DNA from 3 places in the Micromonospora sp. AKA38 genome. Region 1 is predicted to be linked to each of the others. Evidence: riboswitches for the same ligand, from Rfam matches in the RefSeq annotation. Region 1 holds a riboswitch; each other region holds the start of a gene.
The links. Region 1 has a riboswitch for cobalamin ahead of TPA0908_RS29860 (ABC transporter substrate-binding protein). Riboswitches for the same ligand answer to the same signal wherever they lie in the genome.
Positions count from the first base shown of each region.

Region 2: it holds a riboswitch for cobalamin, as region 1 does, so the genes downstream of both, TPA0908_RS25545 (ribonucleoside-diphosphate reductase subunit alpha) here and TPA0908_RS29860 (ABC transporter substrate-binding protein) in region 1, are expected to answer to the same signal.
Region 3: it holds a riboswitch for cobalamin, as region 1 does, so the genes downstream of both, cobN (cobaltochelatase subunit CobN) here and TPA0908_RS29860 (ABC transporter substrate-binding protein) in region 1, are expected to answer to the same signal.

Region 1 is NZ_BNEI01000007.1:552,047-555,316, reverse strand. Features, by position in the region: partial or broken gene TPA0908_RS29865 (M14 family metallopeptidase) at 147-1,457, shown strand; cobalamin riboswitch at 1,529-1,697, shown strand; gene TPA0908_RS29860 (ABC transporter substrate-binding protein) at 1,780-2,712, shown strand; gene TPA0908_RS29855 (FecCD family ABC transporter permease) at 2,781-3,270, shown strand, end outside.
Region 2 is NZ_BNEI01000005.1:1,933,304-1,936,573, reverse strand. Features, by position in the region: gene TPA0908_RS25545 (ribonucleoside-diphosphate reductase subunit alpha) at 1-1,764, opposite strand, end outside; cobalamin riboswitch at 1,887-2,095, opposite strand; gene TPA0908_RS25540 (alpha/beta hydrolase family protein) at 2,242-3,270, opposite strand, start outside.
Region 3 is NZ_BNEI01000004.1:364,995-368,264, forward strand. Features, by position in the region: cobalamin riboswitch at 87-289, shown strand; gene bluB (5,6-dimethylbenzimidazole synthase) at 325-966, shown strand; cobalamin riboswitch at 1,163-1,292, shown strand; gene cobN (cobaltochelatase subunit CobN) at 1,613-3,270, shown strand, end outside.

The sequences.
Region 1 (3,270 bases):
GCCAGATGTTCAGCCATGGAAAATCATTGCCGACGTGAGGATCAGGTCGGGATGGTACGTGACAACGACGAATGTTGATATGACCATGTGACTGCTGGTGGAGTGTGCGGACAACGGGATCTCCCCGTACCCCGAGGAGGTTGTCCATGGCCCTCCGCACGTCCCCGCTGCGCCGCCGGCTCGCGTTCGTCGCCGCCGTCGGCCTGATCCTGGTCACCGCCGCCGCCGGGCCGGCCGCCGCCCGCCCCGACCCGGACCGGGCCGGCGAGTCGGCCGCCGTCGCCTACCGGGTGCTCGGCCCACGCACCGTCGCCGACCGCACCGCGGTCGCCCGCACCGGCGCCGCCATCGACTACTCCGAACACGGCGTGCTGCACGTCACGGCCACCACCGCCGAGGCGAACGCGATCACCCGGCTCGGCTTCCGGCTGGAGAAGGACGTCGCCCCGGCGCCGGCCGGCGGCGCGACCGCGTACGCGTTCCCGCCCGCCGACTCGAACTACCACGACTACGCCGAGCTGACCGCGGTGGTCAACCAGGTGGTCGCCGACCACCCGAGCATCGCCCGCAAGCTCAGCATCGGCACGTCCTACCAGGGCCGGGACCTGATGGCCGTGAAGATCTCCGACAACGTCGGCACCGACGAGAGCGAACCGGAGATCCTGTTCAACGCCCAGCAGCACGCCCGCGAGCACCTGACCGTCGAGATGGCGATCTACCTGCTCAACCTGTTCACCGACAACTACGGCACCGACTCCCGGATCACCAACATCGTGAACTCCCGGGAGATCTGGATCGTGCCCACCGTCAACCCGGACGGCAGCGAGTACGACATCGCCACCGGCTCCTACCGCTCCTGGCGGAAGAACCGGCAGCCCAACAGCGGCTCCACGTACGTCGGCACCGACCTGAACCGCAACTGGAGCTACCAGTGGGGCTGCTGCGGCGGCTCGTCCAGCTCGAAGTCGTCGGACACCTACCGCGGCCCGTCCGCCTTCTCCGCCCCGGAGACCGCCGCGCTGCGCAACTTCGTCAACAGCCGGGTCGTCGGCGGGGTGCAGCAGATCAAGGCGAACATCGACTTCCACACCTATTCCCAGCTGGTGCTCTGGCCGTACGGCTACACGTACAGCAACACCGCCACCGGGATGAACGCCGACCAGTACAACACGTTCGCCACCATCGGCCAGCAGATGGCGGCCAGCAACGGCTACACCCCGGAGCAGTCCAGCGACCTCTACATCGCGGACGGCACCAGCATCGACTGGATGTGGGGCACCCACAAGATCTGGGCGTACACGTTCGAGATGTACCCCGGCTCGGCCTCCGGCGGCGGCTTCTACCCGCCCGACGAGGTGATCCCGGCGCAGACCTCGCGCAACCGGGACGCCGTGCTGACGCTCTCCGAGTACGCCGACTGCCCGTACCGGGCGATCGGCAAGCAGAGCCAGTACTGCTGACCTCACCCGGCGGCGGGGACCCCGGCCCCACCCCCACCGGGGTCCCCGCCCACCCCGCCCGTCCGGGTGATCTTCGCTGGTCGTGCGCTACGGTGGCACCGACCGTGCCACAGCGAAGCCGGTGCGAAACCGGCGCTGTCCCGCAACTGTGATGCCCCGTACGGTCGGCGTCGGCCTCCCGCCGGCGCCGACGGACGTGGGACGAGCCAGGTCGCCTGCCGCCCGGTCGCGACACGCGCCTTCGAGGAAGGGCGCCTCGCGGACGGGCCCTCCCACCCTGTCGGCGAAGCACCACGCTCCTCGACCGACAGGAGGACCTGTGACCCGACGTACCCCTCGGCTCTTCGCCACCGCGCTCGCGGCCGGCGTGCTGCTGCTCGGCGGCTGCGCCGAGAAGACCTCGACCGACACCCCCGCCACCGGCGCGTCCGGCGGCTCGTTCCCCGCCAGCGTGGGCAACCTGACGTTGGAGAAGCGCCCCGAGAAGATCGTCTCGCTGTCGCCGACCTCGACCGAGATGCTCTTCGCCATCGGCGCCGGCAAGCAGGTCACCGCCGTCGACGACCAGTCGAACTACCCGGCGGACGCGCCGAAGACCGACCTCTCCGGCTACCAGCCGAACGCCGAGGCGATCGCCGCGAAGAGCCCCGACCTGGTGGTGATCGCCAATGACACCAACAAGATCGCCAGCCAGCTCGTCGCGCTGAAGATCCCGGTCCTGCTCACCCCGGCCGCGACCACGCTCGACGACACGTACCGGCAGCTCACCGACCTGGGCAAGCTCACCGGCCACCCGGCCGAGGCGGACGCCGTGGTGCGGAAGATGAAGGACGACATCACCGCGCTCACCAAGGACCTGCCCAAGCGCGCCGAGAAACTGACCTACTACCACGAGCTGGGCCCGGAGCTTTACACCGCGACCAGCAAGACGTTCATCGGCACCATCTACGCGCTCGCCGGGCTGGAGAACATCGCCGACCCGGCCGACGCCGGCGGCAAGAGCGGCGGCTACCCGCAGCTCTCCCAGGAGGTCATCGTCAAGGCGAACCCCGATTTCGTCTTCCTGGCCGACACCAAGTGCTGCCAGCAGAGCGCCGACACGGTCAAGGCGCGCAGCGGGTGGGCCGGCCTCACCGCGGTCAAGAACAACCAGGTCGTGGCGCTTGACGACGACATCGCCTCGCGTTGGGGCCCGCGCGTCGTCGAGCTGCTGAAGGCGATCGTCGACGCCACCGCCAAGGTTCCGGCCTGACCGTGGCCGTACGACCGGCGGACCCCGTGCCGGCCGGGACGCCCGACGCGTCCCGGCCGGCCGGCCGGCTGCCGCACCCCCGCCGAGGCGCGGCACACGCCGACGCTCCGGCCCGGCCGGCCGGGCTGCGCACACGTTGGCTGCTCGCCGGGCTGGTGGCGGTGCTCGTCGCGCTGGTGGCCGGCGTCTCGTTCGGCCCGGTCAGCCTGCCGCCCGGCAGCGTCGCGGCGGAACTGCTCAACCTGCTGCCCGGCGTACACCTCGACAGCGGGCTCACCGAGCAGGAGGTCGCCATCGTCACCGAGCTGCGCCTGCCCCGGGTCGTGCTCGGTCTGCTCGTCGGCGCGCTGCTCGCCCTTGCCGGCGGCTGCTACCAGGGTGTCTTCCGCAACCCGCTGGCCGACCCGTACCTGCTGGGCGTGGCCGCCGGGGCCGGGCTCGCGGTCACCGCGGCGATCGTGCTCGGCGCCGGGGCCGGCGGGGCGCTCACCGGTCTGCCGGTCACCGTCCCGCTCGCCGCGTTCGTCGGCTCGCTCGGCGCGGTGGCGATGACGTACC
Region 2 (3,270 bases), on a different contig from region 1:
CGGCGTCGCGCCCCACAGGTCCGGGTGCAGGTCGCCCTTCGCGGCCCGGGTCCGCGGGTACGCGGGATGCGGCCCGAACCGCTCGGCCAGCCCGGCGGAGGTCTCCAACGCGGTCAGCAGGATCTCCTCCTGCACCCGGGTGGACAGCTCCCGCGCCGCCGGTGAGTCGAACGGCAGGCGCAGCGTGAACAACGCGTCCTGGAGGCCCATCAGTCCCAGCCCGACCGGCCGCCAGCGCGGATTCGACGCCGCCGCCTGCGCGGCCGGGTAGTAGTTGATGTCGATCACCCGGTCCAGGAACACCACCGCGGTACGCACCGTGGCCCGCAGCTTCTCCCAGTCGACCCCGTCGGCGGTGACGTGCGCGCCGAGGTTCACCGAACCGAGGTTGCACACCGCGGTCTCGGCGTCGTCGTTGACCTCCAGGATCTCGGTGCACAGGTTGGACAGGTGGATCACGTTGCCCGGCTCGCCGGTCTGGTTGGACAGCCGGTTCGCGGCGTCCTTGAACGTCATCCACCCGTTGCCGGTCTGCGCGAGCGTGCGCATCATCCGCCCGTACAGGTCACGGGCCCGGACCGTGCGGACCGCCTTCTTCTCGGCCGCCCGGTACGCGGCGTCGAACGCCTCGCCGTACAGGTCGGGCAGTTCCGGCGCGTCGGACGGGTCGATCAGCGACCAGTCCTCGTCCGCCTCGACCCGGCGCATGAACTCGTCCGGGATCCAGTTGGCCAGGTTGAGGTTGTGGGTCCGCCGGGACTCCTCGCCGGTGTTGTCCCGCAGCTCCAGGAACTCCTCCACGTCCGGGTGCCACGGCTCCAGGTAGACGCAGGCCGCGCCCTTGCGCCGGCCGCCCTGGTTCACCGCCGCCACCCCGGCGTCGAGCGTCTTGAGGAACGGCACGATGCCGTTCGACCGCCCGTTCGTGCCCCGGATCAGCGCGCCCCGGCCGCGCACCCGGGACCAGGAGATGCCGATGCCGCCGGAGAACTTCGACAGCTTCGCCACCTGGTGGTAGCGCTCGTAGATGGAGTCCAGCTCGTCGCGGGGCGAGTCCACCAGGAAGCACGACGACATCTGGGTGTGCCGGGTGCCCGAGTTGAACAGCGTGGGGGAGCTGGGCAGGTAGGCCAGGCTGGACATCAGCCGGTAGAGACCGACCGCCTCGGCGGGGGTGTGCGACAGCCCGCAGGCCACCCGCAACAGCCAGTACTGCGGCGTCTCCACCACCAGCCGCGACTCCGGGTGCCGCAGCAGGTAACGGTCCGCCACGGTCCGCAGTCCGAAGTACTCGAACCGCAGGTCACCGGCCGGGTCCACGGCGTCGTCCAGCTCACCGGCGTGGCGGGCCACGAACGCGGCGGTGTCGTCACCGATCAGCCCCAGCCCGTGCGCGTACCCGATCGACTCGCTGAAGCGCGTCACCTGCTGCCCGCGGACCTCCTCGGCCACGTACGCGGCCAGCAGCCGGGCCGCCAACCTGGAATATTGCGGCTCCTCGCCGATCAGCTCCGCCGCGGTCCGGATCGACAACCGGTCCAGCTCCGCGGTGCTCGCCCCGTCGTAGAGCCCGCTGATGGTCCTGGTGGCGACCCGCAGCGGATCGACCTCGTCCAGGTCGGCGACCCAGCGCTCGACCGCCCGGACGATCCGGTTGACGTCGACCGGTTCGGTGTCGCCGTCCCGCTTGCGGACCCGCATCGCCAGCCGGCGCTGCTCCGGCCCGGTGGCACCGGACCGCTGACTCTCCCGCACGACCGTCATGACCTCTCCCTCGCTGTCACCGATGGTCTCGGCCGGCGGGAGAACGCCAACGGGCACGGCACGCAGGACCGGCCCGGCTGCTGGCGTCGGTCGTCCCGCGCGACCTTCGACCGCCGCGCGCGGCAGCGCACGGCGCGCTGGCAGGTCTTCGGACTCGCGGGCGTGACACGAGGTCGCCTACTGGCCGTCGCTTCCCAGGCCGGTGGCCCAGTGCTGATGACGGCGGTCGTTCCCACTCACCGCTGCGGGGCAGTCCCGGACTTCCACCGGGTTCCCTCTTGCCTCGGCCGCGCCGTTCAGGCGCGGCCGAACCAGCTGCGGGGACACCATATATGGCGGCGATGGCCGGTGGGCAACACCAGATGTCGCGTCGGGCGTGTCGGCTGCGTCTCACCGCTGGAGGTGAAGGCGGGGCCCCTTGTTAACGCCTCCGGTAGAGGAGGGGGCCCCGCTTAACACCGCCGCCCACCGATCGGCTCAGGCCACGAACGACACCTCGGGGAAGGAGCGGCTCGGGCCGCGCAGCAGGTGACCCCGGTGCCGCAGGTGCCTGTCGAAGAAGGCCAACGGGTACGCCTGTTGGATGCGTACCGCGCGGGCGGGGTCGAGGGTGCCGATCCAGCCGGTGAGCTCCTCGTCGCTCATCCCGATCACCCGCGCCAGTTGCGGCACCAGCCACTGGTTGTCGCCGTACGACTGGTGGAGCGCGCCGGCGGCCTGAACGTTGAGCCGCCAGCCGCGCAGGTGCGACCAGAACTCGGCGACGGCGGGCTCGGTGACGCGCGTGTACTCCGCCGTCATCAGCATGAACGGCCGGTCCAGGTCGATGGTGGGCCGCGGCTGTGACAGCATCGGCCCGTCGAAGCTCAGTCCGGCGCGTACCCGCGGGTCGGTGCCCATGGTGAGCGCGGTCGCGGTGCCCCCCTTCGACCAGCCGAACATGCCGATCCGGTGCGGGTCCAGCGCCGCGCCCAGCCCGACCGGGAGCGGCCGGCGGTCGACGTCGGGGTTGCCCCCGGCGGCGAGGACGCCGATCTGGTCCAGCACGAACCGAACGTCCCGTGTGTAGGTCCAGGGCGTCGAGTCGTACGCGTCCTCCCGCACGGTCACCCGGCCGTCCGGGAACTCGACGGGCCCGTCGTACGTGTGGTCCACGGTGACCACCGCGTATCCGTGGCTGGCGAGTTCCTGGACCGCGATGGTGGTGTCCGAGCGGTGGCTGCCCGCGCCGTGCGAGTAGACCACCACCGGCAGCCGACGGGCGGCACGTCGCACCGGCGCGCCCTCGTGTCCGGCCGTCAGCGGCGCCCGCACCGCGTCGGGATCGAACCCGGTGGACCCCAGCAGCGCGCGGAGTGACGCGGCGGTCATCCACGGGGCGCGCGGGTGCCGCCACACGTCCCGGGCGGGATACCAGACGTTGACCATCAGCTCTCGATACCGTCCCGGCCCGGCGAGGGGGTCCGGTTGTGACCGGTCGACCAGGTGCAGCGCAACGGTGCCGAC
Region 3 (3,270 bases), on a different contig from region 1:
GTTCCCCGGCCGTGAGCCGCTGGATGACCGCTTGTGGCTTTCCATCCCGCCACGGGCGCGGCCCCCACTTCGGGTATTGTGCCGGGCGGCATGAACTGTTGCGAGGTGCCCCACCCGGTGGTGGGGAGAATCGGGAAGCCGGTGTGACTCCGGCACGGGCCCGCCGCGGTGACCAGGGAACTGCCGCCCACGCGCACGTGTGCGCAGTCACTGGCCGAACCGGCTGGGAAGGCGGGCGGACCGGTGTTGATCTGGGAGTCCGAAGACCGGCCTCGCGTCATCGGCCCCACCCGGGTGGGGCATGAGCGCAGCGGGAGCCTGCCCATGATCAGCGACATCTACGACGTGATCCACCGCCGCCGCGACGTCCGCGGCCAGTTCACCGGCGAGCCCCTCGCCCCCGGGGTCCTCGACCGGGTGCTGGCTGCGGCGCACGCCGCGCCCAGTGTCGGACTGTCCCAGCCGTGGGATTTCATCCTGGTCCGTGACCGGGACCTGCGCGAAGCGTTCCACCGGCACGTCCGGGCCGAGCGTGACACGTTCGCCGCCACTCTCGACGCCGAGGCGGCCCACCGGTTCTCCCGCATCAAGATCGACGGGATCATGGAGTCCTCGCTGTCGATCGTGGTGACCTACGACCCCGACCGCGGCGGCCCCGCGGTCCTGGGCCGGCACGCCATCGCCGACGCCGGCCTGTACTCCGTGTGCCTGGCCATCCAGAACCTCTGGCTGGCCGCCGCCGCCGAGAACCTCGGCCTCGGCTGGGTGTCGTTCTATCGCGAGCAGTTCCTCCAGCGGTTGCTCGCCATTCCGGCCGGCATCCGACCCGTCGCCTGGCTCTGCCTCGGCCCCGTCACCCACCTCGAAGCGGTGCCCGATCTCGAACGACACGGCTGGCGCCACCGCCGCCCCCTGCGCACGGCGATCCACCACGACCGCTGGAACCCCGGATCGGTCACGGGCTGACGTCTGTCCACCGGGGCTGGGGCCGGTGGCCCGGCCGGCATCGCGCGGCAGGGCCACCGGCCCGGGTGTCGTGACGGCGCCCGACCCGGCGAGGTCGATCAACACGTTTCGATGGCTGGGTCGCGCCCACCCCTGGCGGGAGGGGCGTTGACCCGGGGTCGGGAGGTGTGGCAGCATTCGCGGCCTGACGGCAGTGAAGGAAGCCGGTGTGATTCCGGCGCGGTCCCGCCACTGTCACCGGGGAGTGATCCCCCCTCGCGAGTCACGGCCGTGTGCGTGCGGTTGGAAGGCCGGGGGTGAGCGTCGATCCGGAAGCCAGGATACTTCGGCCGTCGGACGTACCCCAGGGCGTGGACACCCGAGGAGGACCCGATGACGCACGGCATCTCTTTCATCGACGAACATCGCCATGATCCGCACGGTGGACACTCCGCCGCACCCGTCGCCCGCCACGCCGCCGGTCGTGCCGGCGCACCCGAGACCGTGGACCCCCTCGGTCGGGGCGCGTGCCGCCGGCGTTGACCGCTCGCCGACCCGCGTCCCGGTGAGTCGCGCCGTGGGTCGCCGCACCCGCTGACGCCGCTCCCATCCCGCTTCGCCCCGGTCGCCTTCGCGCGACCCCGAGCGTCACTCTCCGGAGTTTTTCGTGCGCATCCTGCTGCTGTCCACCGCCGACACCGACCTGCTGGCCGCCCGCGCCAGCGACGCCGACTACCGGCTCGCCAACCCCGCGCGGGTCGACGCCGACGCGGTGCCCGCGCTCGTCGACGGCGTCGACCTCGCCGTCGTACGCCTGCTCGGCGGCCGGCAGACGTGGCCGGACGGGCTGGCCGCCGTGCTGGCCAGCGGCGTCCCCACGGTGGTGCTCGGCGGTGAGGCGCTGCCCGACGCGGAGCTGATGGCGGTCTCCACCGTGCCGTCCGGTGTGGTCACCCAGGCGCTCGCGTACCTGGTCGAGGGCGGCCCGGCGAACCTGGGCCGGCTGGCCCGGTTCCTGTCCGACCGGGTGCTGCTCACCGGCGAGGGCTTCGACCCGCCCGCGCCCACCCCGGCCTACGGCGTGCACGGCGATCCGGAGATCGTCCCCGGCCGGCCCACCGTGGGGATCGTCTTCTACCGGGCGCACGCGCTGGCCGGCAACACCGGCTTCGTCGACGTGCTCGCCGACGCGGTACGGGCCGCCGGCGGGAACCCGCTGCCGATCTTCTGCGGCTCGCTGCGGGGGTTGACCGCCGGCGCCGGTCCGCTCGGACTCTTCGGCCGGTGCGACGCGCTGCTGGTCACCGTGCTCGCCGCCGGCGGAGCGGTGGCCGCTGACGCCTCCGGCGGCGGCGACGAGGACGCCTGGGACGTCGGCGCCCTCGCGGCGCTGGACGTGCCGGTGATCCAGGCCCTCTGCCTCACCAGCACCCGCGAGCAGTGGGCGGGCAGCGACGCCGGACTGTCCCCGCTCGACGCCGCCATGCAGGTGGCCATCCCCGAGTTCGACGGCCGGATCATCACCGTGCCGTTTTCGTTCAAGCGGATCGACGCCGACGGGCTCTCGGTCTATGCCGCCGACCCCGACCGGGCCGCCCGGGTGGCCGGCATCGCGGTCCGCCACGCCCGGCTGCGGCACGTGCCCGCCGCCGACAAGCGCGTCGCGGTGGTGCTCAGCTCGTACCCGACCAAGCATTCCCGGGTCGGCAACGCGGTCGGTCTGGACACCCCGGCCTCCGCCGTCCGGCTGTTCGCGGCGATGGCCGACGCCGGCTACCACCTGGGCGACGCCCCGCCACCCGACGACGGCGACGCCCTGATCCACGCGTTGATCGCCGCGGGCGGCCACGACGTGGAGTGGCTCACCCCGGAGCAGCAGCGCGCCGCCGAGGCCCGGATACCGGGGCGCACGTACCGACGGTGGTTCGACGAGCTGCCCGCCGCGCTGCGCGAGCGGATGCGGGAGCACTGGGGAGAGCCGCCCGGCGAGCTGTACACCGACGGCGGGGACATCGTGCTGGCCGGCCTGCGCTTCGGCAACGTGGTGCTGCTGATCCAGCCGCCGCGCGGCTTCGGGGAGAACCCGATCGCCATCTACCACGACCCGGACCTGCCGCCCAGCCACCACTACCTGGCCGCGTACCGCTGGCTCGCCGCGCCGGTCGCCGACGGTGGGTTCGGCGCGGACGCCGTGGTGCACCTGGGCAAGCACGGCACCCTGGAGTGGCTGCCCGGCAAGGGCCTCGGCCTGGCGGCCGACTGCGCCCCCGACGCGGTGCTGGGCGACCTGCCGCTGGTCTATCCGTTCATCGTCAACGATCCCGG